One region of the Halomonas saccharevitans genome, then DNA from elsewhere that is predicted to be linked to it. Evidence: riboswitches for the same ligand, from Rfam matches in the RefSeq annotation. Region 1 holds a riboswitch; each other region holds the start of a gene.
What was found. A riboswitch is a leader RNA that binds a small molecule or an ion and turns the genes downstream of it on or off. The one in region 1 is predicted to bind thiamine pyrophosphate.
Positions count from the first base shown of each region.

Region 1 (9,926 bases):
TAGAAATAAAGGTAAGCTACAGATGCTATCTGGAGAAAAAAGAAAAAGAAAAACAGCAAATCAATCGTATGTTTTCTATTCATAAGCCACCACTAAAGATGAAATCAAAAAACATCGGCCTGTTGAATTAACACTGGTGAATCATGCGTGGGCTTGTTCAGCCGCGTGCTCACCTGCCAGTGGGTGATCAGGTCAGCGGAAAAATGGTGCACCACGTGGCGGATCGTCTCGCGATCGGTAAGGTGCGTGTCGAGCCAGGGCTCTAAACTCTCGGCATCCAGGGCCAGCGGCATGCGATCGTGGATCTCCTTGGCCACGCCACGGGCCGGCTCGGTGAGGATGGCGCATCCCGGCTTACCATCCGGCCGTTCGCTCCAGATGCCCGCCAGCCAGATCGGCTCGCGATCCTCGCGGCACAGGAAGTGCGGCTGCTTCTTCCCGTCCACGGGCAGCCACTCGTACCAGCCATCCGCCGGCACCAGGCAGCGGTGATGGGCGAACGCCCCGCGGAAGTAGTTGGAGGTGGCCACCTTCTCTACTGTGGCGTTGATGGGCTCGGGCGCCTTCTCCTTCGCCCAGCGCGGCCGGTAGCCCCACCACACCTCATCCATCACCAGCGGCGCGTCATCGCTGGGATGGCGCACCGCGGTGATCCAGGTGCCCGGCGCCACATTGTAGCGAGGCGTCAGCTCCCGAGGCTCCAGCAGCAGGCGCAAGGCCTGGGAGAGCTTGGGATATGGGCTATAAAGAGCGAAGCGGCCGCACATTCTTATTTACGACACCTTAAGTAAGGGTTTTCTCATTAACCATAAAGAGCTTACCTTCCCTGTACGCAAGGTCAGACACCACCTTTTGATGGGGTGTCTTCACATCAAACAATCCGAGAACCTTTTCTAAATACTGCTCACTACCACCTCTTTCCTGAACCAGAGAAAAAAGATCAAGCCCAATCCTAGTGAACGCAGTATAATTAATAGAAATCTTATAAACTTCTTCCTTAAAGTCTATGCGACCAGCCTTACCACCATTCCTCAAAATAATTCTTGCACCTGACCGAAGATTACTAAAAGTTAACGACAGGCCTTGAACAAGGCCAATCTGCTCAAGAAGATTATAGTCCCCAAAAGCCATATCATCATGAAATTCCAACAACTCATCCTGAGGAAGAAGAATATGACTGGGTTCTTTTCCATTATCAGTGACTGCATGCCTAGCCACTTGAGAAAACAACTCTGCCTCCCGAGCGCTCATTGTTCGTAAAACATCCAACGTCCTAAGAGAGAAGCGATCAGGTGATTTTATTTGCCCAGCAAGAACTTTACCCCACAGGAGCTTCATGTAATCACTGCTAACATTTTCTATTATAGAGAAGTACAATGAAAGCCAATCTTCATCAACATCCTCTTCAGGAACATACTCCTCTTCCTTTAGTTCTTCAGCAGCGGCACTCAATACACTTTCGGTGTTAGCCTGTTTACGCATTGAAGATGCTACACCTGCGGAGTAGGCTCGCTGGGCCAGTGCTGTATACTGCTCCACGCTTTCAGAGGGCAGGCCCGTCTCAGAGGACAATACTTCTATATCCTCTCTGGAAAACTTAACCCCCCCCAAAGCTTTCCCATGGTTCTCTAATGCTCCAGAAACGACCTCAAGCTCTTTAGCGAAAGCTTTTGCATTCCTTACCCTAAAGAATGCATCCGTGGACCTACCCAGCCCTCTGGAAGTAACCTCAATAAGCTTTGTAATTGGCTGACTCAATCCAAACATATCACTAACTTCGATATTCACTTACTTCCCCCGCAGAAAACAGAAACTTTAAAAACTTCACGCATTAACAGCAATCGCTTTAGCGATACTGTCTGCGAGTAAAGACACGGCCAAAGAGCTATTATCAGCAGGCGCATGTCACATGCCTTCCAGAACTGTCACCACTTGGCCTTCGGTCTCCTGGGATACACCTCTAAGGAGAGTGAACAGTGCACGCTTCATCCCTACGCCTCCTTGCGTCTTCGTTGTAATGCCCTTTCCGGGTGGTTTCCCATCGATCGCGGCGGCCTTAAACCGCACTTACAACGTCCTGTCTGTGCAGGAATGCTATTTTAATTTTACAGTTACAAAACCCGTCCAATGCGAATCTCGCACCGACCCAGGATCTCTACATCCTTCATGTCCTGCGGCTTGATAAATTCCTTCTCATAGCGCGGGTTGTCGCTGATCAGCAACCAGGCGCCGCCGGCGACGCGCTGCACGCGCTTGATGCGCCGCTCACCGTGCACCAGCAGCAGGAACACCCTTCCGGGTGCGGGTCGCGGCTTCAGCTCGGCCTCTTGTCCGAGGCACCAACACCAGTCCCACCGTGTCAGCTGCGTGGGTGTGTCCGAAGAGAAAGCTAGAAACGCTATGTCACCACTCCCAAGCTCATTGCTGCTCACAACACTTAGGACGACAGTACCGAAAGCCTGAACGGCTGTCATTCCTGAATAGGAAATGACTGCCCAGATTAGGCATGGCGGCAGGAAGAGCGACAGCACGAGGAGAAAGGCCGTCCAAGGACGTCCTGAAGGAGCCTATGGAAGCCAGGTACTAGGTGTGGGTCAAAGTGTGGGTTAAGAAAATGCAGGCAAAGAAAAAGCCGCTGAAATCAGCGGCTTAATCGATATTCGTGGCGGAGGGGGAGGGATTCGAACCCTCGAAGCCTTTCGACTTACGCGCTTTCCAGGCGCGCTCCTTCGACCACTCGGACACCCCTCCGCATTGTTATCCTTCAGCTTTGGCGCGTGGCCTTTTGCTCAAGAACGGCGCATATACTAACGACTTAAGTCCGCGAATGCAAGCCAGTTTCGCGGTTTTCATGCGGCCCCATGCCGCCCGGCTCAGGCCTCGGGCAGCACCGCGTAGTCGCCCCGCGCTTCCAGGCAGAGAGTGTCTCCGCACCAGAGACGCTGGACCAGGGCGATGCGCCCCTTGCCGCGCCGCTCCAGGCGCTCGGCGAGGCTGGCGGGGCCGTCGTCCGCCTCGGGCTCGCAGACCAGCCGGTAGTCGCCGGTCACGGGCGCCAGGAAGCGCTGGGTGGACTCGGCGACCACCACGTCCCGGGCGAGGCCGCGGCGGCGCAGCCAGAGCGTGGTCCAGCACCAGCCGAGCAGGGTCGTCTGGGCGGCGAGCGCGCCGCCGAAGCCGGTGCCCTTGTCGTTGAGGCTAGGTGTGAGCGCCAGCTGCCAGGTGAGGCGCTCGTCATCGCGGGTCATCTCGCGGATACCGAGTGCGCCCACCATGGGAATCGCCTCGCCCAGCCAGGCGAGGAACGCGGCCATGTCGTCCTCGCCGCCGGCGGCGGGCAGCGGCAAGCGCGGGTGGGGAACGCCGATCTCGCGCATGGGTCAGTCCCAGCGCTCGACGAAGGCGTCGATGTCGTGCTCGGGCAGCGGCTTGTGGCGCCCGCCCAGGGTGCCCAGGTAGAGGAAGGCCACCACCTCGTCGTCCTCGGCGAGCCCCAGCCCCTTGCGCACGGTGGGGTCGAAGGCGTACTTGCCGCTGCGCCACATGGCACCGAGCCCCTGAGCGTGGGCGGCGAGCAGCACGCCGTGGGCGGCGCAGCCGGCGGAGATCACCTGCTCGATCTTCGGCACCTTGGGCTCGTCCGGGGTGACCTTGGCGATCACCGCGATGATCATCGGCGCGCGCTGCGGCTTCTTGCGGGCCGCGTTGAGGGTGGCGTCACTGGCGTGGGGGTCCTCGCGGAACTCGGCCTCGGCGAACAGCTCGCCGAGGCGCGAGAGGCCCTCGCCGGAGAACTCGATGAAGCGCCAGGGGCGCAGCTCCTTGTGGTCCGGCGCGCGCAGGGCCGCCCGGTAGATCGCCTCGAGCTGTTCGGGGTTCGGCGGCGGGCCCATCAGCTTGCCCATGGAACTGCGTTCGTGCAGCAGCGTCAGCGCGTCCATTGAGTCTCTCCCTTGGGTTTTTCAGACGAGAATCTTTCTCGTCACTCTATCAGCTGCCCGGGCGACTGTCGTGCCGGCGCCCTCCTCGTTAGGGCTATCGCAGATAGATACATCGCTCGGGGCTGATCTGGGAGCAAGCCTGTGAGGAGGCGCTGTGAACCCTTCCTTGGGCGCTACCGACGCCATCCCTGGCGTAGGATCTCCTCGTCAGATTGCCCCCAGCGCCCCTCGGCTTTCGTAACTGCGATAGCCCTGCCCGCCTCGTGCCTCTCTGCTGCGCGTCCTTATTGCCGAGAGAGCCGCAGCGGCTCGGGAGGCCGCTCGCCGGGGGTGGCGCGCCAGGGGCTGATGTCGAGCCCGCCGCGGCGCACGTAGCGCGCCAGCACCATCAGCCGCTCCGGCCGGGCGCGGGCCATCAGGTCGGTGAAGATGTGCTCCACGCAGTGCTCGTGGAAGTCCTGGTGCTGGCGATAGCCGATCAGGTAGCGCAGCAGCCCCTCGCGGTCGAGCCTGGGGCCGCGGTAGCGGATCAGCACGCTGCCCCAGTCGGGCTGGCCGGTGACCGGGCAGTTGGACTTGAGCAGGTGGGAATAGAGCGTCTCCTCGACGATCTCCTCCCCCGCCGTGAGGTGCTCGGCGCTCGGGGTGTAGTCGGTGACCTCGATGTCGAGATCGTCCAGGCACTCGCCGGGCAGGCGCTTCACCGCCAGTGCGGCGTCGTTCACGTCGAGCAGCTCGACGGAGACGGGCGCGCCGGCCGCCTGAGCCAGGTCGCGCAGCAGGGTATCGATCACCGCCTGGCGGCTCTCGAAACGGGTCTGGTTGAAGCCGTTGAGGTAGAGCTTCCAGGACTTGGACTCGATCAGGTAGGGCGACTCGGCCGGCAGGCGAAAGCGCGCCACGGCGACCAGCGGCTTGCCCCGGGCGTTGAGCCAGGAGACCTCGAAGGCATGCCACTCGTCCTCGCCGACGAAGGGCAAGGGGCCTTCCTCGATGCCCAGCGGCGCGCGGTTGGCGGCCCGGGGAATGGGATAGAGCAGCCCGGCATCGTAGTGCTCGGGATAGGCGGACTCACGCCCCAGCGGGGCGTGGGTGAGGGTGTCGGGTCGATGTTGGGTCATGTCTGTCAGCTCCTGATGCCCTTGCCATGCTTCAGCATCCACAGCGCGACGCCGTAGAGCACGCTGATGAAGGCCAGCACGGCCGCCAGCGCCCAGCCCACCGGGATGTCGGAGACCCCGAGGAAGCCGTAGCGGAAGACGTTGACCATGTAGAGGATGGGATTGAGCATCGAGACGCCCTGCCAGAAGTCCGGCAGCAGCGAGATCGAGTAGAAGACGCCGCCCAGGTAGGTCAGCGGCGTCAGCACGAAGGTCGGCACGATGGAGATGTCGTCGAACTTCTTGCCCAGCAGGGCGTTGATGAAGCCGCCGATGGCGAACAGCGCCGCGGTCAGCACCACCACGAAGACCGTGAGCAGCGGGTGGGCCACCTCGATGCGGGTGAAGAACAGCGACACCCCGGTGACGATCAGCCCCACGCCCAGGCCCCGGGCCATGCCGCCGAGCACGAAGCCGGAGAGGATCACCCAGTTGGGCATCGGCGAGACCATCATCTCCTCGATGGAGCGCTGGAACTTGTTGGAGAAGAAGGATGACGCCACGTTGGAGTAGCTGTTGGTGATCACCGCCATCATGATCAGCCCGGGGACGATGAAGTCCATGTAGCTGTAGCCGTCCATCTCGCCGATCCGCGAGCCGATCAGGTTGCCGAAGATGATGAAATACATCGTCATGGTGATCGACGGCGGGAGCAGGGTCTGCGGCCAGATTCGCGTGAAGCGCTTGATTTCCTTGTGAACCAGGGTCCATAGAGCGATGGCGATCTGCTGGGGATTCATGGGCGCGCCTCCTTCTGCTGGTCGTCTTCCACCATGGAGACGAACATCTCCTCCAGGCGATTGGCGCGGTTGCGCATCGACATCACCTGCATGCCCTGCTCGCTGAGCGCTGCGAAGACGTCGTTGAGCCGCTGGCCGCGGTGCACCACCACCGCCAGCTGGGCATCGTCCACCCGGCTGATCTCGAAGCCCTCGACCTCGGGGGCCGCCTCTACCGGATGGGCAAGATCGAGCAGGAAGGTCTCGGTATCGAGCTCGGCGAGCAGCTCGCGCACGCTGGTGTCGCGCACGATCTCGCCGTGGTTGATGATGCCCACGCGGCGACAGAGGCTCTCGGCCTCCTCGAGATAGTGGGTGGTGAGGATGATGGTGACACCCTCCTCCCGGTTGATGCGGCGCATGTACTCCCACATGCTGCGGCGCAGCTCGATGTCGACCCCGGCGGTGGGCTCATCGAGGATCAAGAGCTTGGGGCGATGCATCAGCGCCCGGGCGATCATCAGCCGGCGCTTCATGCCGCCAGAGAGCATCCGTGCGGGGCCGTTGCGCTTGTCCCAGAGGCTCAGGTCGCGCAGCAGCTGTTCGGCGCGGGGCAGCGCCTCGCGCCGCGACATCCCGTAGTAGCCCGCCTGGGCCAGCACGATGTCGATGACCTTCTCGAACTGGCTGAAGTTGAACTCCTGGGGCACCACGCCGAGGTGGTACTTGGCCCGGGCGAAGTCGGTGTCGACGTCGATGCCGAAGATCGTGATCTTCCCCGCGGTCTTCTGCACCAGCGAGCAGACCACGCCCAGGGTGGTCGACTTGCCGGCGCCGTTGGGGCCCAGCAGGGCGTAGAAGTCGCCCTGGGCGACGTCGAGGTCGATGCCCTTGAGGGCCTCGAAGCCATTGCCGTAGACCTTGGTCAGGCCACGGATGGACAGAGCCGGTTCGGCCATGAAAGATCCCGTACAGAAGATGAATGGGGTGCCGCGGCGGCACGCGCCGGAAAAAACCCGCTCGCGTCCCGGCACACGGGGCGCTGAGATGGGGGCGCCACGGCGCAATTCAAGCCGCCGCCCCTCCGCCGCAGGGCTATTGCAGTTGGCGTTATCGCTCGGGGCTGATCCGTCGACAGGTCCCGAAGTGTCGGACCAACGAGGGGGCGCTGTGAACCCCTCCCTGGGCGCTACCGACGCCATCCCTGGCGTAGGACCCCCTCTTCGACCTGTCCTCGGCGCCCCTCGCCAGATCCAACCTGCCTTCCGCCGCTCGAGCCGAACATCAGGCAGCGACCGGTGCCTGCCCGCCCCTAGCGGCCTACCATCTTACGCCACCGACGTGACAGTTCGCATGCTCATCGTTGCCGCGGGCGCCGCGGGCCGTGTTGACCCCGTGACGCCGGGGCCCTAGGCTGGAGCGCATTCCTGGGGGAGTCCTCGCGGACTGAGATTCCGGCAGCGTGCCTCGCGGCACGCCCGGTAACCCTTCGAACCTGATCCGGATCATGCCGGCGAAGGGAAGGAAGTGCCGTTCGGCCACGCTTCTCACCCAACGCAACCGCGTCCTCTCGTAGCGACGCTCGGCATCACGCCGGGCCATTCCATGCTAGGGAGAACGTCATGCTGTCGACCGCCCACGCCTTCTGGTGGCTCATCGCCTTCGCGGCGCTCTTTGCCGTGCCGGGCCTGCTCTATGCCCGCCGCCACCACGAGAGCCTCGAAGACTTCATCATCGCCCGCAACAGCCAGAGCGCCACCGCCACGGTGCTGACCCTGATGGCCTCGACGCTGGGCACCTGGATCCTGTTCGGCCCCGCCCAGGCGGCCACCTGGGGGGGCCTGGGCGCCATCGCCGGCTATGCGCTCGGTTCGCTGGCCCCCAGGCTGGTGATGATTCCGCTGGGGCGGCGCCTGCGCCAGCTCTCGCCGGGCGGTCACTCGCTCACCGAATTCGTGATGAGCCGCTACGGGCGCCCCATGTACGCCTTCACCCTGGTGATCATGCTGTTCTATCTCTTCATCTCGCTGGCCGCGGGGATCACCGCCATCGCCAAGATGGTCGGGCTGCTGGCGCCGGTCCCGCTCTGGGCGACCAGCTCGGTGGTGATGGCCGCCACCCTGCTCTACACCCTCTACGGTGGCCTGCGCGCCTCGATCTTCACCGACAAGGTGCAGATGATCGTGATCCTGCCGCTGCTCGCAGTGCTGCTAATCGTCGGCTGGCAGGCCGCCGGCGGCCTCGAACCCACCCTCGCCGGGCTCGAGGCGACGGCGCCGCAGCTGCTGGACGTCACCGACCTGGGCGGCCTCAAGGCCGGCCTCACCTTCTTTTTGGCCGTGATGCTGACCGGGCTCTTCTACCAGGGCAACTGGCAGCGCGTCTATGCCGCCCAGAGCAACCGCGCCGTAAGCCTGGGCTTCCTGCTCGGCGGCCTTCTGAGCGCGCCGATGATCTTCGTGATGGGCCTGTTCGGCCTGGCGTTCGTGGGACTGGGGCTGCCCGGCGACGGCTCGGTCGCGCTGTTCAGCGTGCTGCTCGCCGACATCCCGGGCTGGTTCGCGGTGGGGCTGATCTTCCTGGGCCTGGCGCTGGTGATGAGCAGCGCCGACACCACCATCAGCGCCGCCTCGAGCATGATCGCCGTGGACGGCGGGCGCCTGCTGCCCGGCGCCAGCGGCCCGCGGCTGATGCGCCTGTCGCGCTGGCTGATCCTGCTGCTGGCACTGCCGGTGACATTCGTGGCCGCCCAGGGCTACAGCGTGCTGTATCTCTTCCTGCTGGCCGACCTGCTGTGCTGCGCGGCGGCCTTCCCGGTGTTCTTCGGGCTGTTCAACCGCCGCTTCGACGGGCGCGCCGCGGTGCTGGCCACCCTCAGCGGCCTGGTCGCCGGCCTCACCCTCTTCCCGGCGCCGGGCGACGCCCTGACCACCCTGATGGAGTCCTTCCTGCTCGCCACCTTCATGCCGGTCGTGACGGGCCTGGCACTGCTGGCGCTGCTGCCGGCCAAGCAGCGCTTCGACTTCGCGGTGCTGAGCGCCGGCGCGCGACGCTTCGAGGGCTGAGCGCCGGCCGGCCGCCCTATTCATGAGCGACACGAAAACGCCCCTCACGGAGGGGCGTTTCGCGTTCTGGGGCTCGCTACTGATAGCGCTAAGAGTGTCGCCCCTCCGGGCGTTCGAGGCCGAAGTGGCCGCGCAGCGTGGTGGTGGTGTACGCCTCGCGGAACAGCCCGCGGCGCTGCAGTTCCGGCACTACCTGGTCGACGAAGTCATCGATCCCGCCGGGCAGCGACGGCGGCATCAGGTTGAAGCCGTCCGCGCCGCGGCCGCGGAACCAGCGTTCCATCTCGTCGGCGATGCTCTCCGGGGTGCCGATCATGGTGCAGTGGCCGCCGCCGGCGGCGAGGCGCCCGAGCAGCTGGCGCAGGGTCGGCCGCTCGGTCTCGATGATACGCAGGATGGTGGCGTAGCGCCCCTGGGGGCCGCGGAACTCGGCGAGCGGCGGCAGCGACGGCACCGGCGCATCGAGCGCCCAGTCGCTGCAGTCCTGCTCGATGAAGAGTTCCAGCTGGCGCAGCGAGGCCGCCACCGGCAGGCACTCATCCAGCGCCCGCTGCTTGGCCCGGGCCTCCTCCATGGTGGAGCCCACATAGGTGACGAGCCCCGGCAGGATCGGCACCGGCGCGCTGCGCCCGGCCGCCGCCACCCGATCCTTGATGTCCCGGTAGTAGCCCTGGGCGGTTTCCAGGTCGTAGGCGACCGCGTAGATCGCCTCGGCGTAGCGCGCCGCCAGGTCGCGCCCCTGGGAGGAGGCGCCCGCCTGCACCAGCACCGGATGGCCCTGGGGCGGGCGCGGCAGGTTCAGGGGCCCGTCGACCAGGAAGTGCTCGCCGTGGTGGTCGATCCGGCGCACCTTGTCCGGATCAGCGTAGCGGCCCTGGCGGTCGCGCTCGATGGCGTCGTCGGACCAGCTGTCCCACAGCGCCAGCACCGTCTGCACGAACTCCTCGGCGCGCGCATAGCGCTCGGCATGGGCCGGCATGGCCGGGTAGCCGTGATTGCGCGCCTCGCTGTCGAACATCGAGGTCACCACGTTCCAGCCCA
Region 1 is NZ_JAVXUR010000001.1:868,354-878,279, forward strand. It holds gene RSO68_RS04020 (hypothetical protein) at 1-83, opposite strand, end outside; gene RSO68_RS04025 (SOS response-associated peptidase) at 105-767, opposite strand; gene RSO68_RS04030 (DUF2806 domain-containing protein) at 784-1,788, opposite strand; gene RSO68_RS04035 (S24 family peptidase) at 2,112-2,474, opposite strand; tRNA gene RSO68_RS04040 (tRNA-Ser) at 2,664-2,751, opposite strand; gene RSO68_RS04045 (YiiD C-terminal domain-containing protein) at 2,874-3,377, opposite strand; gene RSO68_RS04050 (nitroreductase family protein) at 3,381-3,941, opposite strand; gene queF (NADPH-dependent 7-cyano-7-deazaguanine reductase QueF) at 4,226-5,062, opposite strand; gene RSO68_RS04060 (ABC transporter permease) at 5,068-5,841, opposite strand; gene RSO68_RS04065 (ABC transporter ATP-binding protein) at 5,838-6,779, opposite strand; TPP riboswitch at 7,240-7,359, shown strand; gene RSO68_RS04070 (sodium:solute symporter family transporter) at 7,443-8,885, shown strand; gene RSO68_RS04075 (LLM class flavin-dependent oxidoreductase) at 8,974-9,926, opposite strand, start outside.

Region 2 (9,926 bases), 810 kb from region 1:
CCAGCCGCTGGGCGATCTCCGGGCTGACGTAGCGCTTGCCGTCGAATACGCAGTGGATGGCCTCGACCATCTCGTCATGCTGACAACCCTTGCTGATGAATCCCTGGGCGCCGGCTTCCAGCAGCCGTTGAGCGAAGGCCTCCTCGATGAAGGCCGTCAGCACCAGGATGCGGATATCGCCGGCGAAACGATGGATCTTGCGGGTCGCCTCCAGGCCGCCGATGCCGGGCATGCGGATGTCCATCAGCACGATGTCCGGCTCGAGCGTGCGTGCCTGGGTGATTGCCTCCTCGCCATTGGCCGCTTCGCCGACCACGCGGATCCCGTGCTCGGCGTTCAATAGATGGGCGATGCTGGTCCGCACCAGGTGGTGGTCATCGGCGACAAGAACCCTGATCACGCGGGCGCTCCTGAGACGTGGTGGTGAGAGTCGGCGAGAGGCGAGCGTGCGAGAAGAGTCGCCTGCGTATCGACCGGTCGGATGGCTGACGGTGCCAAGAGTGTCACATTACGTGTCTAAGTCAAATTGGCACAAGGGCCAAGATGCGAAAACGCCACTAGGGACTTGACGCACGCCAAGGCGTTGCGTACTATATGCCTCGTTCTCGCAGGGCGGGAACGACGTGGGGCCTTAGCTCAGCTGGGAGAGCGCAACACTGGCAGTGTTGAGGTCAGCGGTTCGATCCCGCTAGGCTCCACCAACAAGACACTTCGAATCAGCCGCTTAGCGCATCGCGCCAGGCGGCTTTTTCGTGCGCTGGGGGAAAACTAGGGAAGCTCCACGCGGTTCTCTTAGCATCAGGCGCTGTCCGGCAGCACGAGTGTCTCCTTGCCCGGGTCCTTCGGCTGCTGCCAGAAGGGGCGTGGCGTCGATTGGACGATCATCGAGGCGCTTCCCGCACGGCGTCTTCCCTCAATGGCGCCCTTACTTCATGGCTAATAGGGGTTACAGTAGGCCATTGCTATGGACAGGCCGTCGGGGAGATCACCATGGAGTTTCGCTTCCAGCGTCGTATTCGTCTCGCACCCGGCGTGCGCTTTCACACCACGCGCCTGCGCCCCGGGCTGTCGCTGGGGCCGCCCGGGATCAGCCTGCTGATCGCGGGCGGCGAAGCCGACGAGCCGCTGCCCGTGGATCTGGAGATCACCGCCAGCGGAGAGGTTCGCTATCGGCAGGCAGACGGCACGCGAATGACCGCGGCCGGGGCCCGAGAGGTGCGTCGCCGCGCCGAGGCGGAGCTGCGCGAGGCCCTCGGCGCGCACTGCGAGGACCTCAATGCGCAGCTTGAGCGGCTCGGCCGCCTGCACGAGCAGACGCCGGCCCCGGATGCCACCGGCTATCGGCCGCGCAGCTACCCGGAGTCGCCTCCGGTGCCGGTGGCCGAGACGCGCCCCGCCTGGTGGCAGGGCCTCTGGGCGCCGGCCCGCCGGCGGCACGACCGCGAGAACGCCCGACGCCAGGCAGAGCACGCACAGGCCTATCGGGCCTGGGAGTGGCGAAAGGCGGAGTTCGACGCCCGAGAGTTCCAGCGCCAGCGGCGCGAGGACGAGGCAAGTTGGGACGACCCTGACGCCATGCAGCAGACGCTGGTCGAGCGTCTGGAGGAGCTCGACTGGCCGCGCGAGACGCTGATCGATTTCGCGCTGGTCGATGATTACCGCACCATCGCCCTGGATATCGACCTGCCAGGCCCCGAGGAGATGCCCGACCGTCGCTGGAGCATGCCCGCCAAGCGCATCAAGCTGTCGCCGCAGCGGCTCACGGTCACGCGTCAGCGCCAGCTCTACCGGGATTACCTGCATGGCGTGGCCTTTCGCGTGCTCGGTGCAGCCTTCGCGCGGCTGCCGCGCATCGAGCTGGCGCTGGTCTCGGGCTATCGGCGCCTCGATGACCCGGCCGCCGATGGCGGCGGGCGCCGCTACCTGTTCAGCGTCAAGGTGAGCCGTGAGCAGTGGCAGGGCCTCGCCTTCGATGAGCTGGCGAGCCTCGATCCCGGTGAGGTGCTAGCGGACTTCTCCCTGCGCCGCGAGATGACACGCGGCGGCGAGCTTTGTGACATCACGCCCTTCGAGCCCGATTGGCGCTGGCGCTAGCGGTCTTTCTTACTAGCACTCTTTTATCATCGTGACCGCTCTCGGGCTTTTCCGCTCCCGGTCTTCCCGTTCTCCGCGCGGCCGTCCCTCAGTCGAAGGCGTCCTGGCCGGCGCTGAGGATATGGCGCAGGCCGTGGCACTCCACCAGCGGGTCGGTGCAGTTGACCACGATGTCGGAGTGGGCCAGCACGTAGCCCTTGCCGGTGATGGTGTTGTCCACCACCGTCAGGGGGCCCTCCGGACGGGTGCCGATGCACTCGCCGATGAAGCCGGTCTCGCGCAGCGAGATGGTCTCGAGTCGATCGCCTGGCCGGAGGCGCCCTTCGTGGTGCATCAGCGCCAGGCGCGCCGAGGTGCCGGTGCCGGTGGTACTGCGACAGATCACGCCCGGATGCACGTAGGTGGTCGAGCGGGATCGATAGTAGCCGTCCGCGACCTGCTCGACGGGCCCCATGAAGTGCAGGAAGGGCAGGGGGCCCACGTCGCCCAGGGTGTAGTGCGAGAAGCCGCGCTCGGCCTGGATCGCCTCGACGATCCGGTGAGCGCAGTCGGCCAGGGCCCGCTCCTCCTTACGCACCAGCGAGAAGCCGAGCTCCGTGGCGTCCACCAGGGCATAGAAGCCGCCGCTGTAGGCCACGCTGTAGGTCACGTCGCCGAGCCCGGGCACGTGGAGGCTGGCGCGGTAGGTATCGATATAGCTCGGCAGTCCCGCGCAGGTGATCGCCTCCACCACGCCGTTCTCGACCAGCGCCTCGATCTGCACCAGTCCCGCCGGGGACTCGAGCGTGAACTGCTGGCGTCCCTCCACTTTGGCCACCAGGCCGCTCTCCAGCACCGCGGTGGCGGTGCAGATGGTGTTGGAGCCGGAATAGATCGGATAGCCCATCACCTCCATGATGATGTAGCCCGCGGCAGCCCTGGGGTCGCTGGGGGGGACGAGCAGGTCCACTGACATCTCGGGGATGCCGTAGGGCTCCTCCAGCAGCAGGCGGCGCAGGCCATCGGCGTCGTCGCGCAGGTAGTGCATCTGGTCGCGGACGGTGGCGCCGGGCAGCGGCGCGATGCCGCCGACGACGATGCGGCTGACGTCGCCGCCGGCGTGGGTATCGATCAGTTGCAGGGTCAGTGGCTGGCTCATGCGGGTTCCTCGAGCGCGAAGCGCGCACCATGTTCGGCCCATTCGGCATCCGGCACGATCACGATCTTGCCCAGGTAGCCGCTGCCGCGGTTGACGAAGTAACGCTCGGCGGCGTGCAGCTCGGAGAGCTTGAAGGCGGCGTGGAGCACCGGCTTGAGCCGGCCGTCGCGTATCCAGGCCATCAGCTGCTCGGCCTCCTCGCGGGTGCCGTGGGAGACGCCGAATATCTGCACCTGATAGAGATAGATGCGCGTCCACATCAGCTCGCTTACGTTGCCGCCGCTGGCGCCGGCGATGGAGAGCCGCGGATAGCTCGCGCGTCTGGCCATGTCGACGATCATGGTGTCGATGAAGCGGCCGGTCATCTCGCCGCCCACCAGGTCCATCACCGCATCGATGGGCGCGCCCTCGGTGGCCTCGAGCACGCGATCGACGAAGCTCGGCAGGTCGCCGCGATCGATGACCGCCTCGGCGCCGAGTGCGAGGAGGGCGTCGGCCTTGTCGAGCTGGCTCACCGCATAGGGGATGGCGCCGACGATCCGGCACAGCTGGATCAGCGCCGTGCCCACGCCGCCGCTGGCGCCGGTGACCAGCACCCGCTCGCCGGCGGCGACGCGAGCCGAGGTCATCATGTGGTAGGCGGTCTGGTAGGAGCACATGCCCATGGCGGCGAGCTCGGCATCGGCGAGTTCGGGGTTGGGCACGTGTTGGAACTGGTCCGCCGGCACGGCGATGTACTCGGCGAAGCCGCCGTCGGCGCCGTGGCCGTAGTAGTCCGGCATGAGGTTGAGGTCGCGGCGTCCATCGGGGTAGAGGTTGAAGTCGAGCAGGCCGCGCTCGCCGAGGCGCGAGGCCGGTACGCCCTCGCCTACGGCGACGACGCGCCCGGCCACGTCGGCCCCCTGGATGCGCGGGAAGGTCAGGGTGGGGGAGCCGCCCATGGCGAAGGAGGTCACCTCGCCCTTGTCCCTGGTGGGGTAGAGGCCCTCGCGGGCCTTGCGGTCGGTATTGTTCTTGGCCGTCGCCGTGACCTTCACCAGCACCTCGCCGCGAGCCGGGGCCGGCACGGGAACGTCGGTGCGATAGGCCAGGCGGTCGACGTCGCCATGCCCGGTCAGCAGCATGGCCGCCATGGTCTCGGGAACGCGTTCGCTGCTCACGGGGTGCCTCCTGTCATCGCTGTCGATTCGACTCGACGATAGCAGACTTCCCCGACCCGGCGTCATCCCTTTCGGCCGCTGCGCGGGTCGGTGTGTCGGTGGCCCGGTGGTATCCGTCAGCCGCCGCTATGCCAGAACGGCTGCCCGACGGTCGGCGTGCTCGGGCTGGCGGTCTGGCGCTGCTGCATCAGCCCGGCGCGATACGCCTTGCGCCCGGCGATGATCGCCTCGGCGAAGGCCTCGGCCATCAGCGCCGGTCGGTGGGCCTTGGCCACGGCGGTGTTGAGCAGCACGCCGTCGAAGCCCATCTCCATGGCCTCGGCGGCCTGGGAGGGGGCGCCGAGGCCGGCGTCGATGATCAGCGGCACGTCCAGGCGCTGGCGCAGGGTCTGAAGGGCGTAGCGATTCATCAGGCCGCGGCCGGTGCCGATGGGCGCGCCCCAGGGCATCAGCGCCTGGCAGCCCGCGTCGCGCAGCCGCTGACAGAGCACCAGGTCGTCGGTGCAGTAGGGCAGCACCTTGAAGCCGTCGTCGATCAGCGTCCGGCAAGCCTCCAGCAGGCCGAAGGGGTCCGGTTGCAGGTTGTAGTCGTCGCCGATCACCTCGACCTTGATCCAGGGCGTGTCGAACATCTCCCGGGACATCTGGGCCAGGGTGATGGCCTCCCGGGCCGAGCGGCAGCCGGCGGTGTTGGGCAGCAGCCGACAGCCGCTGTCGCGCAGGATCTGCCAGAAGGCGTCGCCGTCGCCCTCGGCGGGATTCTGGCGGCGCAGCCCCAGGGTCACCATGTCGCAGCCGGCGGCCTGGATGGACTCCTGCATCACCGCGGGCGACGAGTAGAGGGCCGTGCCAAGCAGGAAGCGGCTGGAGAAGGTCTCGTCGTAGAGCGTCAGGGTGTCGTCGTGTAATGCGTTCATCAGCCGCCTCCCACCGGGGCCACGATATCGATGCGATCGCGGTCTTTAAGGACCCGCTCGGCGTAGGCCGAGCGGGGCACGAACTCGCCGTTGATCGCCACGGCGACGCGCCGCTCGGTGTAGTGCCAGGTGTCCAGGGCATCTGCCAGCGCCGTATCGGTCGGCAGGCGGGTGGTTTCGTCGTTGAGGCTCAGGGTGATCTCGTTCATGCAGCGCTCTCCTGGGGCGGATGTCCCGTCAGGGTCTCGGCGAAGGGCTGCTTGCCCCGGCCGCGGATAGTGGCCAGCAGGTGGCAGGCGACCGCCGGTGCCAGCAGATAGCCGTGGCGGAACAGGCCGTTGGCGGTGATCAGGCCGTCACGCTGGGTGACATGGGGAAGGTTGTCCCGGAAGGCGGGGCGCAGGTTGACGCCCTGCTCCAGGATGCGTGCCTCGGCGAAGGCCGGCGACAGGGTGTAGAGGGCGCTGCCCAGCTCCAGGGAAGACTGCAGAGAGACTGGCGAGCGGTCCTCGCTCTCGATCTGGGTGGCCCCGATGACGAAGCGCTGGTCGGGCTTGGGCACCACGTAGAGCTGGTAGCGCGGATGCATCAGGCGCACCGGGCGGGTGAGGCGGAGCTCCGACGTCTGCACGTGCAGCGTCTCGCCGCGCACCCCGCGCAGGCTGGCGTGATGCTGGCGGGCGCCGGTGCCGCGACAGTCGATGACCAGATCGAAGGCATGCCGGCCGTCGCGGGTCTCGATCTCGCCGGGGAAGGTGTCCACCGGGCAGTGGGCATGGCAGGTGCCACCCAGGCGGCGAATCTCGGTCAGCAGGCGCTCGAGCAGGGCGCGATTGTCCAGGTGAGCCTCGCCCGGCAGGTAGAGGCCCTGTCGAAAGCCCGCCGCCAGGTCGGGCTCCAGGCGGTGGATCTCGGCGTCGTCGAGCGACTGGCAGGGCGGCTCCTCACCAAGTACGTGGGTGAGGTCGCGACGAAACTGGGTGAGCTCCCCCATGTCCTGGGCGTGCGCCACCATCAGGCTGCCCTGGTGATGCCACAGGTCGCCGGCATTGAGAGCGTCGAGCCAGCGCGGCCACTGGGCCAGCGCGAAGCGCCCCATGTCAAAGACGCTGCGCTCGGAGACCGCGGTCTCGCACAGTGGCGCCACCATGCCGGCCGCCGTCCAGGCTGCAGCGGCGGGGTGCTCCAGGTCGCCGGCATCAAAGAGGGTGACGGCATGGCCGTCGCGCAGGAGTTGCCAGGCGACCAGTCGGCCCAGCAGGCCGGCGCCGGCCACGGCGATGGTTCTATCGGTGGGGTGTGTCATGGCGTTGTCCATCCAGCAGAAGACGTGGAGGAACAGGCTGGATGACGAAAGGGGGCTGCTGGGCGAGACGACAGCTTGTTCCCTCCGCAGGCATCAACCTGATCAGGTTCAACGGGTTCGGCCGTACCGATCTCAGCCCCCGTGCACGTCTCCATGAGCGTACCGGGGCTCCCCGACAAGTCGTCACAACGTAACCAAAAATGCCCGGGCGCGCAATCGAGGGCGCGCCCGGGCATTTTCCAGGGCTGGTCTTCAGGTCTGGTCTTGAGGCTGGTCCCGATACGCTAGCCCGGCATCGGGCTCAGGCGCAGTCGGCGGCCCCTTCGCCGAACATGTCGAACAGCAGCTCGCGGCCGAGGCCGGTGAGCACCAGGCGCTGCTGGTCGTTCCAGGTGGCGGCCTGGCTGTTCTCAAGGATCGTCTGGCAGGGCGCCCAGTCGCTGGTGGCCGCTCCCAGGGTCTTCAGGGCCTGGCGATCGAGGCCGCGATGGCTGACGGTGACGGTCTCGAGCACATGGCCGTGGCGATAGAGCATGGCGGCCATGTGGGAGAGGCACTGACGCAGGCTGCGCTGCATGCCGCTGTGACTGGGGTGGGAATGATTCATGCTGCCGCATCTCCTGAACGGGATTGCTGCGGCGCATTATACATGCGACGAAGGTCGATGTCATACCAAGGTATAAGGTGGCCTCCGCCGCGTCTCCGTCAGCTGTCCACGTGTCCCAACAGCAGGAACTCGATCAGCGCCTTCTGAGCGTGCAGGCGGTTGCCCGCCTCCTGCCAGACCACGGCGCGCGGGTCGTCGAGCAGGGTCTCGCTGATCTCCTCGCCGCGGTGGGCGGGCAGGCAGTGGAGGAAGAGGGCGTCTTCCCGGGCGTGATCGAGCAGCGCCTCGGTGACCTGCAGGCCGGCGAAGTCCGCCTCGCGCTTGGCCTGCTCTTCTTCCTGGCCCATGGAGGCCCAGACGTCGGTGGTGATCAGGTCGGCGTCGGCCACGGCGGCATGCGGGTCGCGCACGATGCTGACCCGGTCGCCGGCGGCGTCGAGGATGTCCTGGCGGGGCTCATAGCCCTCGGGGCAGCAGATGCGCAGCCGGAAGTCGAACTGTCGGGCAGCGTTGATCCAGGAGTGGCACATGTTGTTGCCGTCCCCGATCCATACCGCAGTGCGATCCTTGACGCTGCCGCGCAGCTCGGTCCAGGTCATCACGTCGGCCAGCAGCTGGCAGGGGTGGTAGTCGTCGGTCAGGGCATTGATCACCGGCACCGAGCTTGCCGAGGCGAACTGCTCTAGGCCCTGGTGGGAGAAGGTGCGGATCATCACCGCATCGACCATCTCCGAGAGCACGCGGGCGGTGTCGCCGATCGGCTCGCCGCGGCCGAGCTGGGTGTCGCGCGACGACAGAAACAGCGCGTGGCCGCCGAACTGCGCCATGGCGGTCTCGAAGGAGACCCGGGTGCGCGTCGAGGATTTCTCGAAGATCATCGCCAGGGTGCGGTTGGCGAAGGGGGTATAGGTGGGCCCGTGGGTCTTCAGGCCATTCTTGATCGAGATGGCGCGCTGGATCAGGTAGCGCAGCTCGTCCGGACTGAGATCGAGCAGGGTGAGGAAATGGCGGATGGCCATGGGGTCGCTCCACGGGGAAAAACGACCATCCTAGCCAGCCCACGGGGGATGCGCAACGCGCCCGGCATCAGTAGAATGGCTGCATCCACAAGGCCGACCCGCGCGGTCGGGTATTGCCCGAATCCCCCCGGGTCGCCCGGCAGGCGAGTCCAGTAAACGAGTAAGGGAGACGTCATGAGCACTACCGTCGAGAACATTCAGCGCCAGATCGGCGAGAACCCGATCCTGATCTACATGAAGGGCACGCCCCAGCTGCCGCAGTGCGGTTTCTCCGCACAGACCGTCCAGGCCCTGATGGCCTGCGGCGAGCGCTTCGCCTTCGTCAACGTGCTGGACAACCCGGACATCCGCGCCGAGCTGCCCAAGGTCGCCAACTGGCCGACCTTCCCGCAGCTGTGGGTCGAGGGCGAGCTCGTGGGCGGCTGCGACATCGTCGCCGAAATGCATCAGTCCGGCGAGCTGGAGACCCTGGTCAAGGCCGCGGCCGCGCGCGCCCAGGAAGGCGAGGGCGACGCCCAGGCCTGAGGGCCGCCTGCGCGCCGCGCAGCATGACAAAACCCCCGTCGGCCAGCGCCGGCGGGGGTTTTCGTTGGTAGGCGTCTCGGGGCATACGGGCGTTCAGGCCTCTTCCATGCCCTGCTCGCGCTGCGCCAGGTCCCAGCCGCCCAGGTCCTTGTAGCGATTGACCATGGCGCAGAACAGCTCGGCGGTGCGCTCGGTATCGTAGCGGGCCGAGTGAGCGGCGCTGTTGTCGAACTCGATGCCGGCGGCGCGGCAGGCGCGGGCCAGCACGGTCTGGCCGTAGACCAGGCCGGCGAGCGACGCGGTATCGAAGCTCGAGAAGGGGTGGAAGGGATTGCGCTTGATGCCGCAGCGCGCCACCGCCGCGTTCAAAAAGCCGTGATCAAAGGCCGCGTTGTGGCCGACCAGCACGGCGCGGGTGCAGCCGTGGGACTTGATGGCCTTGCGCACCGGGCGGAAGATTTCGCCCAGCGCCTCGGCCTCGCTGATCGCGACTTGCTGGCGCAGCGGGTCATCGAGGCGGATGCCGGTGAAGTCCAGTGCCGACTGTTCCACGTTGGCCCCGGCGAAGGGCGTGACATGGTAGGCATAGGTGGCATCGGGCAGCAGGTTGCCTTCCGGGTCCATGGTCAGGGTTACCGCGGCGATCTCCAGGATCGCATCGCCTTGCGCGTTGAAGCCGCCGGTTTCCAGGTCCACCACCACGGGCAGGAAGCTGCGGAACCGCTGCGCCATGAGTTCGCGGGCCATCGCCTCGCTCATGCACCTCTCCTTGTCTGGGGCATCGTTTCTCTAGACCGCGGCAGTCTACCAGCTTGGCCGCAGCGCGTCCCGTCGCCGGTGTTCGCTGGAGGCTCGTCGCGCTATAATCTCCCCCTTTCATGATCGTTAGCCAAAAGGAGCCTCAGCATGTCCGATGTCAAGAAGGTCGTGCTCGCCTATTCCGGCGGCCTGGACACGTCCGTCATCGTCAAGTGGTTGCAGGAAACCTATGACTGTGAGGTCGTGACCTTCACCGCGGACATCGGCCAGGGCGAGGAAGTCGAACCCGCGCGCGCCAAGGCCGAGGCCCTGGGCGTCAAGGAGATCTACATCGAGGATCTGCGCGAGGAGTTCGTGCGCGACTACGTCTATCCGATGTTCCGCGCCAACACCATCTATGA
Region 2 is NZ_JAVXUR010000001.1:61,495-71,420, forward strand. It holds gene uvrY (UvrY/SirA/GacA family response regulator transcription factor) at 1-400, opposite strand, end outside; tRNA gene RSO68_RS00330 (tRNA-Ala) at 626-701, shown strand; gene RSO68_RS00335 (DUF4236 domain-containing protein) at 991-2,094, shown strand; gene RSO68_RS00340 (proline racemase family protein) at 2,183-3,232, opposite strand; gene RSO68_RS00345 (alcohol dehydrogenase catalytic domain-containing protein) at 3,229-4,365, opposite strand; gene RSO68_RS00350 (thiazole synthase) at 4,509-5,309, opposite strand; gene thiS (sulfur carrier protein ThiS) at 5,309-5,518, opposite strand; gene thiO (glycine oxidase ThiO) at 5,515-6,615, opposite strand; TPP riboswitch at 6,678-6,800, opposite strand; gene RSO68_RS00365 (hypothetical protein) at 6,917-7,222, opposite strand; gene argF (ornithine carbamoyltransferase) at 7,321-8,241, opposite strand; gene grxD (Grx4 family monothiol glutaredoxin) at 8,416-8,766, shown strand; gene rnt (ribonuclease T) at 8,860-9,525, opposite strand; gene RSO68_RS00385 (argininosuccinate synthase) at 9,673-9,926, shown strand, end outside.
Region 2: it holds a riboswitch for thiamine pyrophosphate, as region 1 does, so the genes downstream of both, thiO (glycine oxidase ThiO) here and RSO68_RS04070 (sodium:solute symporter family transporter) in region 1, are expected to answer to the same signal.

Region 3 (9,926 bases), 170 kb from region 1:
TGCATGATGCCCTCCTTGCAGACCTTGTCCCACCGTGTCGGACTGCGCATGATGAATGCTTTCCACTGACCCGGAGCCCTCATGACCCCGCCCTCTTCCGCGCCCCTGGACCTGGAGGCGGCCTGGCAGGCCCTCTGCCAAGCCCTCTCGACCGGCCGCGACGCCTCGGGGCATGAGGCGGGCCCGCTGCGCCTGACGGCCCACGAATGGACGTCTGACGTGCCGGTGAGCGACGACGCCCGGGCACTGCTCGACAACCTGGCGCCGCTGGCAGGGCATGTCGGTCGCCTGGCCCTGGCCCAGCTGGGTCAGAGCCTGGATGGGCGCATCGCCACCGAGAGCGGACACTCGTACTACATCAATGGCCTCGAGAGCCGGACGCACCTGCATCGGCTGCGGGCGCTGGTGGACGCCGTGGTGGTCGGCGCCGGCACCGCCTGCGAGGACGACCCGTTGCTGACGGTGCGCCATGTGAGCGGACGCCAGCCGGTGCGGGTGATCCTCGATCCCCGGGGCCGGGTGCCGGCGAGCCTGCGCCTGCTTAGCGAGGCCGAGGCCGAGGCGCCGACCCTCCATCTGGTCGGCGAGCAGGTCGAACTCGTCCCACCGGCCTCCGACCATGTCACCCGCCTGCGGCTGCCGGTGGGGACCGACGGCTTCGACCCCGCAGCGGTGCTCGATGCGCTGGCCGCGCGGGGGCTCGAGCGCGTGCTGGTCGAGGGCGGTGGCATCACGGTGTCGAGGTTCCTGGAGGCCGGCGTGCTCGATCGCCTGCACCTGCTGGTGGCCCCCCTGCTGATTGGCTCCGGCCGGCCGGGACTGGCCATGACGCCCATCGCCACCCTGAGTCAGGCGCGGCGCCCCGTCGCGCGGTCGTTTCGCTGCGGCGACGACACCGTCTTCGACCTGGACCTCACCCGACCCTGATCCGACGCCGGAGGGCGCCACGGGGCCACGGCGCGATGGGCCCGACAGGCACAGAGCACCGGGCAGGCTCGCCACCAGCACCAGCAGCCCGTAGGCCATCGACACCGCCACCCCCTCGGCCGGCGCCAGGCCGGCCAGCCCCCAGACCAGCGCCGCCGCGCCCTCGCGAAGTCCCCAACCGGCGAAGGAGAGCGGAATCACCATCGCCATCAGCACCGGCGGCACCAGCGCCAGCAGGGTGACCACGGGCAGCGTGACGCCAATCGCCCGGGCCGCGCAGACGAACACCAGCGCATAGCTCAGGACCACCAGCAGGGAGCCGGCGAGCTGCCGCGGCCATACCGACGAGGCCAGCAGGCTGCGGCGCACGTCGCCCCCCAGCCCGGCCAGTGCCGCCGGCGGGCGGCGCAGCAGACGTCGCGTCACGGCAACGCCGAGCAGCACCAGCAGTGCTGTCACGCCCAGCATCCGCGGCGATGACAGGCTCGTCAGCGCCTCGCCGAGCAGGCCCTGCCACAGCGGCGACAGGACCACGACGATCAGGGTCAGCAGCAGCAAGGCCAGCTGGCCGGAGGCGCGTTCGATGATCACCGCCCGCCAGGCGCCGCCTCGCCGGCCGCTGTCCCGGGAGTGCCGCCAGGCCCTGGCGGCGTCCCCCGCCACCCCGCCGGGCAGCACCTGGTTGAGGAACAGGGCCAGGTAGTACTCCCGCAGGGCGCGCCCCCAGCCCAGGGGCAGGCCGAGACGCGACGAGGTGAGCCGCCAGCGCCAGGCGGAGAGCAGCACCTGCGGCAGCGTCAGGGCCAGGGCCAGCAGCAGCCAGCCCGGTGCCAGCGGACCGACCGCGTCGACCACCTCTCCCGGCTCGAGCCACGCCCACAGCCCGCCGAGCAGCAGAAGGCTGGCCAGTGGCCGCCACAGGCGGTGGGCTCGACGGACATCCATGTTCACGCTCGACCCGCCGGGGACGCCGGCCAGGCGAAGAGGTCACGATGCCCCACGGTCAGGCCCAGCTCACCGGCTTGGATATCCGCCAGGCGACGGTCTCGCCAGTCGCCAAGACGCAACGCCTGAGTCGGCGCCTCCTCCAGGGCGGCGTCGTGCCAGCCCGTGATCAGGGCCTCGGCCAGCGAACGCTGCGAGGCGTCGCCCGGCGCCAGGTGCCACGGCGTGGCGGCGCTCTCGACCCGAAAGCCGGCGGCCGTCAGCTGGCTGGCCATCACTGCGGGCGCCTCGCCGCCCAGCGCGGGGCCCAGGCCCTTGTCACGGAGCTGGTGGGCCTGAAAGAGGGTACGTACGGCGATGTCCTCTCCGTCTTCGACACGCTCGCCCCGACGATCGAGAAAAGCCCAGTCGCCGTCCACGCTGAGGGTGATCAGCAGGGCCTGGCCGCAAGAGGCGCAGGCGCCCACCAGCAACGCCAACCAGTGCTTGGGCATCAGGTCGATCAGGGCCGAGGCAACCACCAGGTCGACATCGGCCAGCAGCTCGCGATCGACCGGGAACAGGCTTCGGCAGGCGGTCTCCAGGGTAAGCGCCTGCCCCGCCCCGTCGCGCAGCAGGGCGCCTCGCCGGCGAGCATGGGCCAGCAGCTCGGCATCGTGGTCGACCAGTCGCCAGCGCTGTGGGCCCGGCAGGCGAGCGGCCAGGAAGCGCTGGTTGCTGCCGCTGCCGCTGCCCAGGTCGACGATGCCGTGGGGGGCGTCGCGCTCGCTCAGCCAGTCCGCGGCCAGGCCGGTCAGGCGGTGGCTGCGCGACCGGGCATCGAGCCCCTCGCGAAGCGACAGCCACGCCGCGGAGAAGACATCGTGGTCGTGGGACGCCGTCATGACGAGCCCCTCCCCTCGAGACGCGCCGCGTCGCCAATCGGCGCCTCGGGGATGGCGTTCAGGGCGGCCATGAAGTCCCGTGCCGCCGCTGGCCAATCGGCCAGCCCGTTCCTGGCCTCGCGGGCCCCCCGGCGCAGCCGGTGCCTGAGGCCGGGATCGTCCAGCCAGCCCGACAGCGCCTCGCGAAGGGCGCCGACATCGCCGGGCGGCACGGCGATGCCCGCCGCGGGGGGCAGGGTATCGGCCAGCGCACCGCCGGTGGTGGTGATCACCGGCAGGCCCCTGGCCAGCGCCTCGGTCACCACCATGCCGTAGCCCTCGTACCAGGAGGGCAGCACGAAGAGAGCCGCCCGGCGGTAGGCCGCCTCCAGCTCGCGGTCGTCCTGTTCGCCCATGAAGCGCAGCCGGTCGGCGAGGCCGAGACGTCGCGTCTCGGCCAGCAGGGCGTGTGCGTGCCCGGGGTCACGCCGGTGGCTGCCGATCACCTCGCAGGCCCAGGCGCGGTCGGTGAGCGCGGCCAGCGCCTCGACCAGCAGGCCGAGCCCCTTGCGCGGCGTCAAGGTCGCCACGCAGAGCAGTCGGCCGGCCGACGCCGGGACCTCGGGGTCCAGGGCAGCGTCGGCGAGGGGAGCCCTGTCGACGCCCGGTTCGGCGACCCGGATGCGCTGGTCGGGAACGCCGTACTCCGACAGGCCCCGGGCGGTGTGATGGCTGGTGACGATCACCCGGCGGGCCGCCGCCAGCGCCCAGGCCTCGCGCTCGCGAAACCAGGCCTTCCGGGCGACGTCGAGGCCCGTCTCGTCGGCCAGGGGGTGGTGGACGAGGGCGACGATCCGCAGACGCTCAGCATGCCGTTCGACCTCATCGGGCAGTCCGCCCATGGCCAGGCCGTCGATCACCACCAGGGCGTCGTCGGCAAGACCCGCCAGAGTCGTCGCCAGACTGTGGCGAGCCTTTCGATCGGGCAGCGGAAATCGCCCCTGGAGCCCCACCACCTCGACCCGCCACGCCTGCCGGCGCAGCTCCGCCACCATGCGGGCGTCGTAGAGGTACCCGCCGGTCTTCTGGTCGGGGTTACCGGCGACGATCAGCACCAGGTCGGGCGTCGACTCCTGTGGCATCGTCGACTCCTGTGACATTACAGCGCGCCCTCGTAGCTGGCCCAGGCGACGTGTGACTCATGCAGGGCCACGCAGAGGGAGTCGAGCCCCAGGGCGGCCTCGCCGAGATGGCCAAGCTGGATGGCCGTGGCGAGGCGCTCGAAGAGCACCCGCGCCATGAACTCGGTGGTGGTGTTGCGGCCCTGAAACTCCTCGACCTCGTCGAGGTTCTGGAAGTTGAATTCGGCCAGCACGCGCTTCAAGGCCTCGCCGGCCAGGCCGATGTCCACGACCAGGCCGTCGTCGTCGAGCTCGCGGCGCTGAAAAGTCACGTCGACCACGTAAGTGGCACCGTGCAGGCGTTGGGCGGGGCCGAAGACCTCGCCGCGAAAACTGTGGGCGATCATGAAATGGTCGCGAACGTTGAGGCGGTACATGAGTCAGGCTCCTCGCATCAGGAAGGGGTCGGGTAGTGCAGGCGATGGCAGAGCACGTCGCCGCCGCCAGCGGCCAGGCGCGGCATCAGCGACGGCAGCTCGTGAAAGTCGCTCTCGCCGCTGATCAGGGCGTCGAGGCGCGGGTCGTCCAACAGGTCCAGGGCCAGGGCCAGGCGGCGACGATAATCCCAGCGGGCCGCGCGCTCGGGGGGCAGGTGCCCGACCTGGCTCGCCTGCAGCGTCAGGCGCCGCGAGTGGAAGGCCTCGCCCAGCGGCAGCGCGACCTGGGCACTGCCGAACCAGCTCATCTCCACCACTTTCGCCCGGGAACCGGCAAGGGAAAGGGCCAGGCGCAGCCCCTCGGCCCGACCGCTGGCATGAATCACCAGGTCGTTCTCGCGCCGAGCCGAGTCCGGGAGCGAGAGCTCGAGCCCCAGGGCCTCGGCCAGGGCGTAACGGCCCGGCATCACGTCCACCAGCTGCACCCGAGTGCCCGGCATCGCGGCACATAACCAGGCCGCCAGGGCGCCGACCACGCCGGCGCCGACCACGGCGATCCGGTCTCCCACCCCGGGGGCGGCATCCCAGACCGCATTGATGGCCGTCTCCATGTTGGCCGCGAGCACGGCTCGCGCCGCCGGCAGGCCGTCCGGCAGCGGCGTCACGGCATCCGCCGACACCACGAAGCGATCCTGGTGGGGATAGAGGCAAAACACCTCGCGACCGATCAGGGAGGGCTCCCCGGCTTCGACGACACCCACGTTGATGTAGCCGTACTTGACCGGCCCGGGGAAGTCGCCTGCCTGGAAGGGGGCACGCATGCGCTGCCATTCGCTTTCCGGCACCCGCCCCCCGAAGACCAGCGCCTCGGTGCCTCGGCTGATGCCGCTATAGAGGGTGCGAACGGCCACCTCGCCGGGGCCGGGCCTGGCCAGAACCTCCTCTCGCAGGGCCCCCTGGCCGGGAGCCAGGGTCCAGAAGGCGGTAGCGGTCTCGTGTGGCATGGCAAGATCCCTTTGGCAATATTCGGCGGGTGTTACGGGATACAATCCAGGGGCCCCGTGCTGGCCACCTGCCCCGGGCCGGTATCGCGCATGGCGACACGCCCTAAACTTCTACAATATTGATACACTAGCACGCCGATGAACAATGCAGTATCGTCATTTATCGACCGCATCATGCCGCGATAGAGGCGCCTATGACGATCGCTCGTGACCTTGGAACAGGGGCCCTGGGCCTGGTGATTCCGGCCTCACTGCTCACTGGCTGGCTAGAGGCGAGCCTGCCGGTCCCACTGTTGGCGATGGTCTGCTACCTCATCATGGCCGGGCTAGTCCTGGCGAACCTGCCCGCCCACTGGCGTGAACTGGGCTGGGCCAACCGCGTCACCCTGGGGCGAGGCGCTATCGTCGCCCTGCTGGCCGGCACCCTGGCCGATCCGGATCTGCTGGCCCGCTCCGCGTTTCCCCTCGCCATCCTGGCCCTGCTGGCCCTGCTGCTGGACGGCGTGGATGGCTGGGTCGCCCGGCGCACGTCCACCCAGAGCGACTTCGGCGCCCGGTTCGACATGGAGCTCGATGCCTTCTTCATCCTCGTGCTGTGCCTGGCGCTACTGCTGCTCGACAAGGCAGGCCCTTGGGTCCTGGCCATCGGCGCCATGCGCTACGCTTTCGTTATTGCCGGGCTCAGGATGACCTGGCTGACCGAACCGCTGCCGGAGAGTCGCCGCCGCAAGGCGGTATGCGTCTGGCAGGTGGCCGCCCTGATGATCGCCCTGCTGCCCGTGACCGGCACCACAGCGGCGAGCTGGCTGGCGGGCAGTGCGCTTTTGGCCCTCAGCTGGTCGTTCATCACCGATATACGCTGGCTGTATCGCCGCGCCTCGGCGTGATGGCCACAGGACGGCAAGACCCCGTGCCCCTGATCCCTGACCCTAGCCCCCCGGAGGATGCCCCCATGCCCACGCCTCGCCACCCGACACCCTGCTCCCCCCTGCCGATCGCTACCGGACTGGTCCTGACGCTGGGCGTCCTCACGACGCCCATGGCCAGCGCCGAGCCACATACCTACGAGATCGATCCCGACCACTTCTCCATCGGCTTTCTGACCGAACACATCGGCTACGCGGATACCCTCGGCATGTTCCTGGAGGGTCGTGGCGAATTCGTCTATGACGAGCAGACGCAGCGGCTGCACTCCGGCAGGGTCGAAATCACGGCCGACAGCGCCTTCACCAATCACGACGATCGCGACGACCACCTGCGCAGCGATGACTTCCTCGACGCGGGGCGTTACCCGACCATCGTCTTCGAGGCCACCGGCCTCGAGACGCACAGCGACCGCCAGGGCACTCTCGAGGGCGATCTGACCCTGCTGGGCGAGACCCACCCGGTGACTCTGGAGGTCACGCTCAACAAGGCCGCGACCTACCCCTTCGGCCACGAGCAGCACACCCTGGGGCTGTCGGCACGCACCACCCTCCAGCGCAGCGACTGGGGAATGACCTACGGGGTCGACAACGGCCTGGTCGGCGACGAGGTGGAGCTGATCCTCGAGCTGGAAGCCATTCGGCAGTAGCCGACTCCCACCGCAGGCAGGCTGGTAAATCTCCGCCAGAATGCTACAGTCAAGGCTTCGCTTGACGGGGTGCCGGTAGAGCCGGCTGAGATGGCGCAGGGTATCGAGAGTCTGTCGCAACAGACTCGAGACACCGAGCGCTGGTCCCGTGAACCTGATCCGGCTAGTACCGGCGTAGGAATCAAGCGGTGACCAGCGCCATCTCGGCACCTTCCCCGGTCACCCTCTCCCGCCCCGCTTCCGGATCGCCCTCAGACCGGAGACAAGATGGGCTACCGATTCGACGATCTCACCGCGGCCTGCCAGGACGACTGGCGCGCCTACATCGAGCACGACTTCGTTCGCCGGCTCGGCGACGCCACCCTCGAGGAAGGCGCCTTTCGCCACTACCTCCAGCAGGACTACCTGTTCCTGATCCATTTCGCCCGGGCCTATGCCCTGGCCGCCTACAAGAGCCGCGACCTCGGCGAGCTACGTCACGCCTTCGACGGCTTGAAGACCATCCTCGACGTCGAGCTGGGGCTGCACGTGGACTACTGCCGCGCCTGGGGCATCTCGGAGCAGGACCTTTCGCGCCTGCCCGAGGCCCGCGCGACGCTGGCCTACACCCGCTACGTGCTGGATACCGGCCACCGCGGCGACCTGCTCGACCTGCACGTGGCGCTGGCCCCCTGCCTGGTCGGCTACGGCGAGATCGCCCAGTGGCTCAACGGCCGCGCCACCACGGTGCGCGGCGACGCGAATCCCTATGACGCCTGGATCGCCATGTACGAGAGCGAGGCGTTTCAGCAGGCCATGGCGGACGAGCGCGCCTGGCTCGACGCCCGCCTGGCGGAGGTGACGCCGGCGCGCTTCGCCGAGCTTACCGCGGTGTTCCGCGACGCCACCCGGCTCGAGATCGACTTCTGGCAGATGGGGCTCGACCAGCGCCTCTGAGCTGGCCCCAGCTGTCATCCCGGGCTGGTTCTGGTCAGGCCGCCCACCCACGGGATAGAAGGGGAATCGCGAGATTGCCCGACCACCAACGCTTGACGGGGCGCCGTTGATGACGGCTGAGACCATGCGCTTGCCAGCATGGATCCCGTTGAACCTGAACTGGCTAGGACCAGCGTAGGGATCAAGCGACAGGCCGCACGCCCCGGCACCGTGGCCCCTGTCCTTCCCGCCTGTGTCCTCCCTGAACAAGACCCCGACAATCCAAGGGAGAACACCATGAGCAAGACCGCCCATTTCCTCGCCGAGAGCGCCCGCGTCGACGAGGCCGCCGTAAAGCCGCTGCCCGGCTCGCGCAAGATCTACGTGGAGGGCTCGCGCCCGGACATCCGGGTGCCGTTCCGCGAGATCAGTCTCTCGCCGACCAGGACCTCCGGTGAGGACGAGGCCAACCCGCCGCTGCTGGTCTACGACACCTCCGGCCCCTACACCGACCCCGAGGCCGAGATCGACCTGCGCCGGGGCCTTGCCGAGCTGCGCCGCGACTGGATCGAGGAACGCGGCGACACCGAGCGCCTCGACGGCCCGACCTCCGACTACGGCCGGCGCCGGGCCAACGACCCGATGCTTGCCAACCTGCGTTTCGATCTGACCCGCACGCCCCGTCGGGCACGCCGTTCAAAAGATGGCAAGGCCGTGAACGTCACCCAGCTCCACTACGCCCGCCAGGGCATCGTCACCCCGGAGATGGAATTCATCGCCATTCGCGAGAATCAGCGCCGCCAGGCGCTGGGTACTGCGGAGGTCGAGCGCATCCTCGGCCACCAGCACGCCGGCCAGGGCTTCGGCGCGCGCCTGCCGGAGGAGATCACCCCGGAGTTCGTGCGCGACGAGGTCGCCGCGGGTCGGGCGATCATCCCCTGCAACATCAACCACCCGGAAACCGAGCCGATGATCATCGGCCGCAACTTCCTGGTGAAGATCAACGGCAACCTCGGCAACTCGGCGGTCACCTCCTCCATCGAGGACGAGGTCGACAAGATGACCTGGGGCATCCGCTGGGGCTCGGACACCATCATGGATCTCTCCACCGGGCAGAACATCCACGAGACCCGCGAGTGGATCATCCGCAACGCCCCGGTGCCGATCGGTACCGTGCCCATCTACCAGGCGCTGGAAAAGGTCAACGGCGTGGCCGAGGACCTCACCTGGGAGGTGTTCCGCGACACCCTGATCGAGCAGGCCGAGCAGGGCGTGGACTACTTCACCATCCACGCCGGCGTGCTGCTGCGCTACGTGCCGCTGACCGCCAAGCGTGTCACCGGCATCGTCTCCCGGGGCGGGTCGATCATGGCCAAGTGGTGCCTCTTCCACCACCAGGAGAGCTTCCTCTACACCCACTTCGAGGAGATCTGCGAGATCTGCAAGCAGTATGACGTCGCCTTCTCGCTGGGCGACGGCCTGCGCCCGGGCTCGGTGGCCGACGCCAACGACGAGGCGCAGTTCGCCGAGCTCGAGACCCTGGGCGAGCTGACCCGCATCGCCTGGCAGCACGACGTCCAGGTGATGATCGAGGGGCCGGGCCACGTGCCCATGCACCTGATCAAGGAGAACATGGACAAGCAGCTCGAGGCGTGCGACGAGGCGCCCTTCTACACCCTGGGGCCGCTGACCACCGACATCGCACCGGGCTATGATCACATCACCTCCGGCATCGGTGCTGCCATGATCGGCTGGTACGGCTGCGCCATGCTCTGCTACGTGACGCCCAAGGAGCACCTGGGCCTGCCCAACAAGGACGACGTCAAGACCGGCATCATCACCTACAAGATCGCCGCCCACGCCGCCGACCTCGCCAAGGGGCACCCGGCCGCCCAGCGCCGGGACAACGCGCTCTCCAAGGCGCGCTTCGAGTTCCGCTGGGAGGACCAGTTCAACTTAGGGCTAGACCCGGATACCGCCCGCGAGTACCACGACGAGACCCTGCCCAAGGACTCCGCCAAGGTGGCGCACTTCTGCTCCATGTGCGGGCCGAAGTTCTGCTCGATGAAGATCAGCCAGGAGGTCCGCGATTCGTTCTTGAAGCGCGAGGCCAAGGAGAAGGGCCTCGACGGCGACCCCGA
Region 3 is NZ_JAVXUR010000001.1:1,038,656-1,048,581, forward strand. It holds gene ribA (GTP cyclohydrolase II RibA) at 1-5, opposite strand, end outside; gene RSO68_RS04810 (RibD family protein) at 82-927, shown strand; partial or broken gene RSO68_RS04815 (lysylphosphatidylglycerol synthase transmembrane domain-containing protein) at 997-1,872, opposite strand; gene RSO68_RS04820 (hypothetical protein) at 1,875-2,756, opposite strand; gene RSO68_RS04825 (glycosyltransferase family 4 protein) at 2,753-3,877, opposite strand; gene RSO68_RS04830 (6-pyruvoyl trahydropterin synthase family protein) at 3,895-4,293, opposite strand; gene RSO68_RS04835 (zinc-dependent alcohol dehydrogenase) at 4,311-5,297, opposite strand; gene RSO68_RS04840 (CDP-alcohol phosphatidyltransferase family protein) at 5,492-6,184, shown strand; gene RSO68_RS04845 (YceI family protein) at 6,250-6,870, shown strand; TPP riboswitch at 6,926-7,068, shown strand; gene tenA (thiaminase II) at 7,138-7,806, shown strand; TPP riboswitch at 7,893-8,004, shown strand; gene thiC (phosphomethylpyrimidine synthase ThiC) at 8,083-9,926, shown strand, end outside.
Region 3: it holds a riboswitch for thiamine pyrophosphate, as region 1 does, so the genes downstream of both, tenA (thiaminase II) here and RSO68_RS04070 (sodium:solute symporter family transporter) in region 1, are expected to answer to the same signal.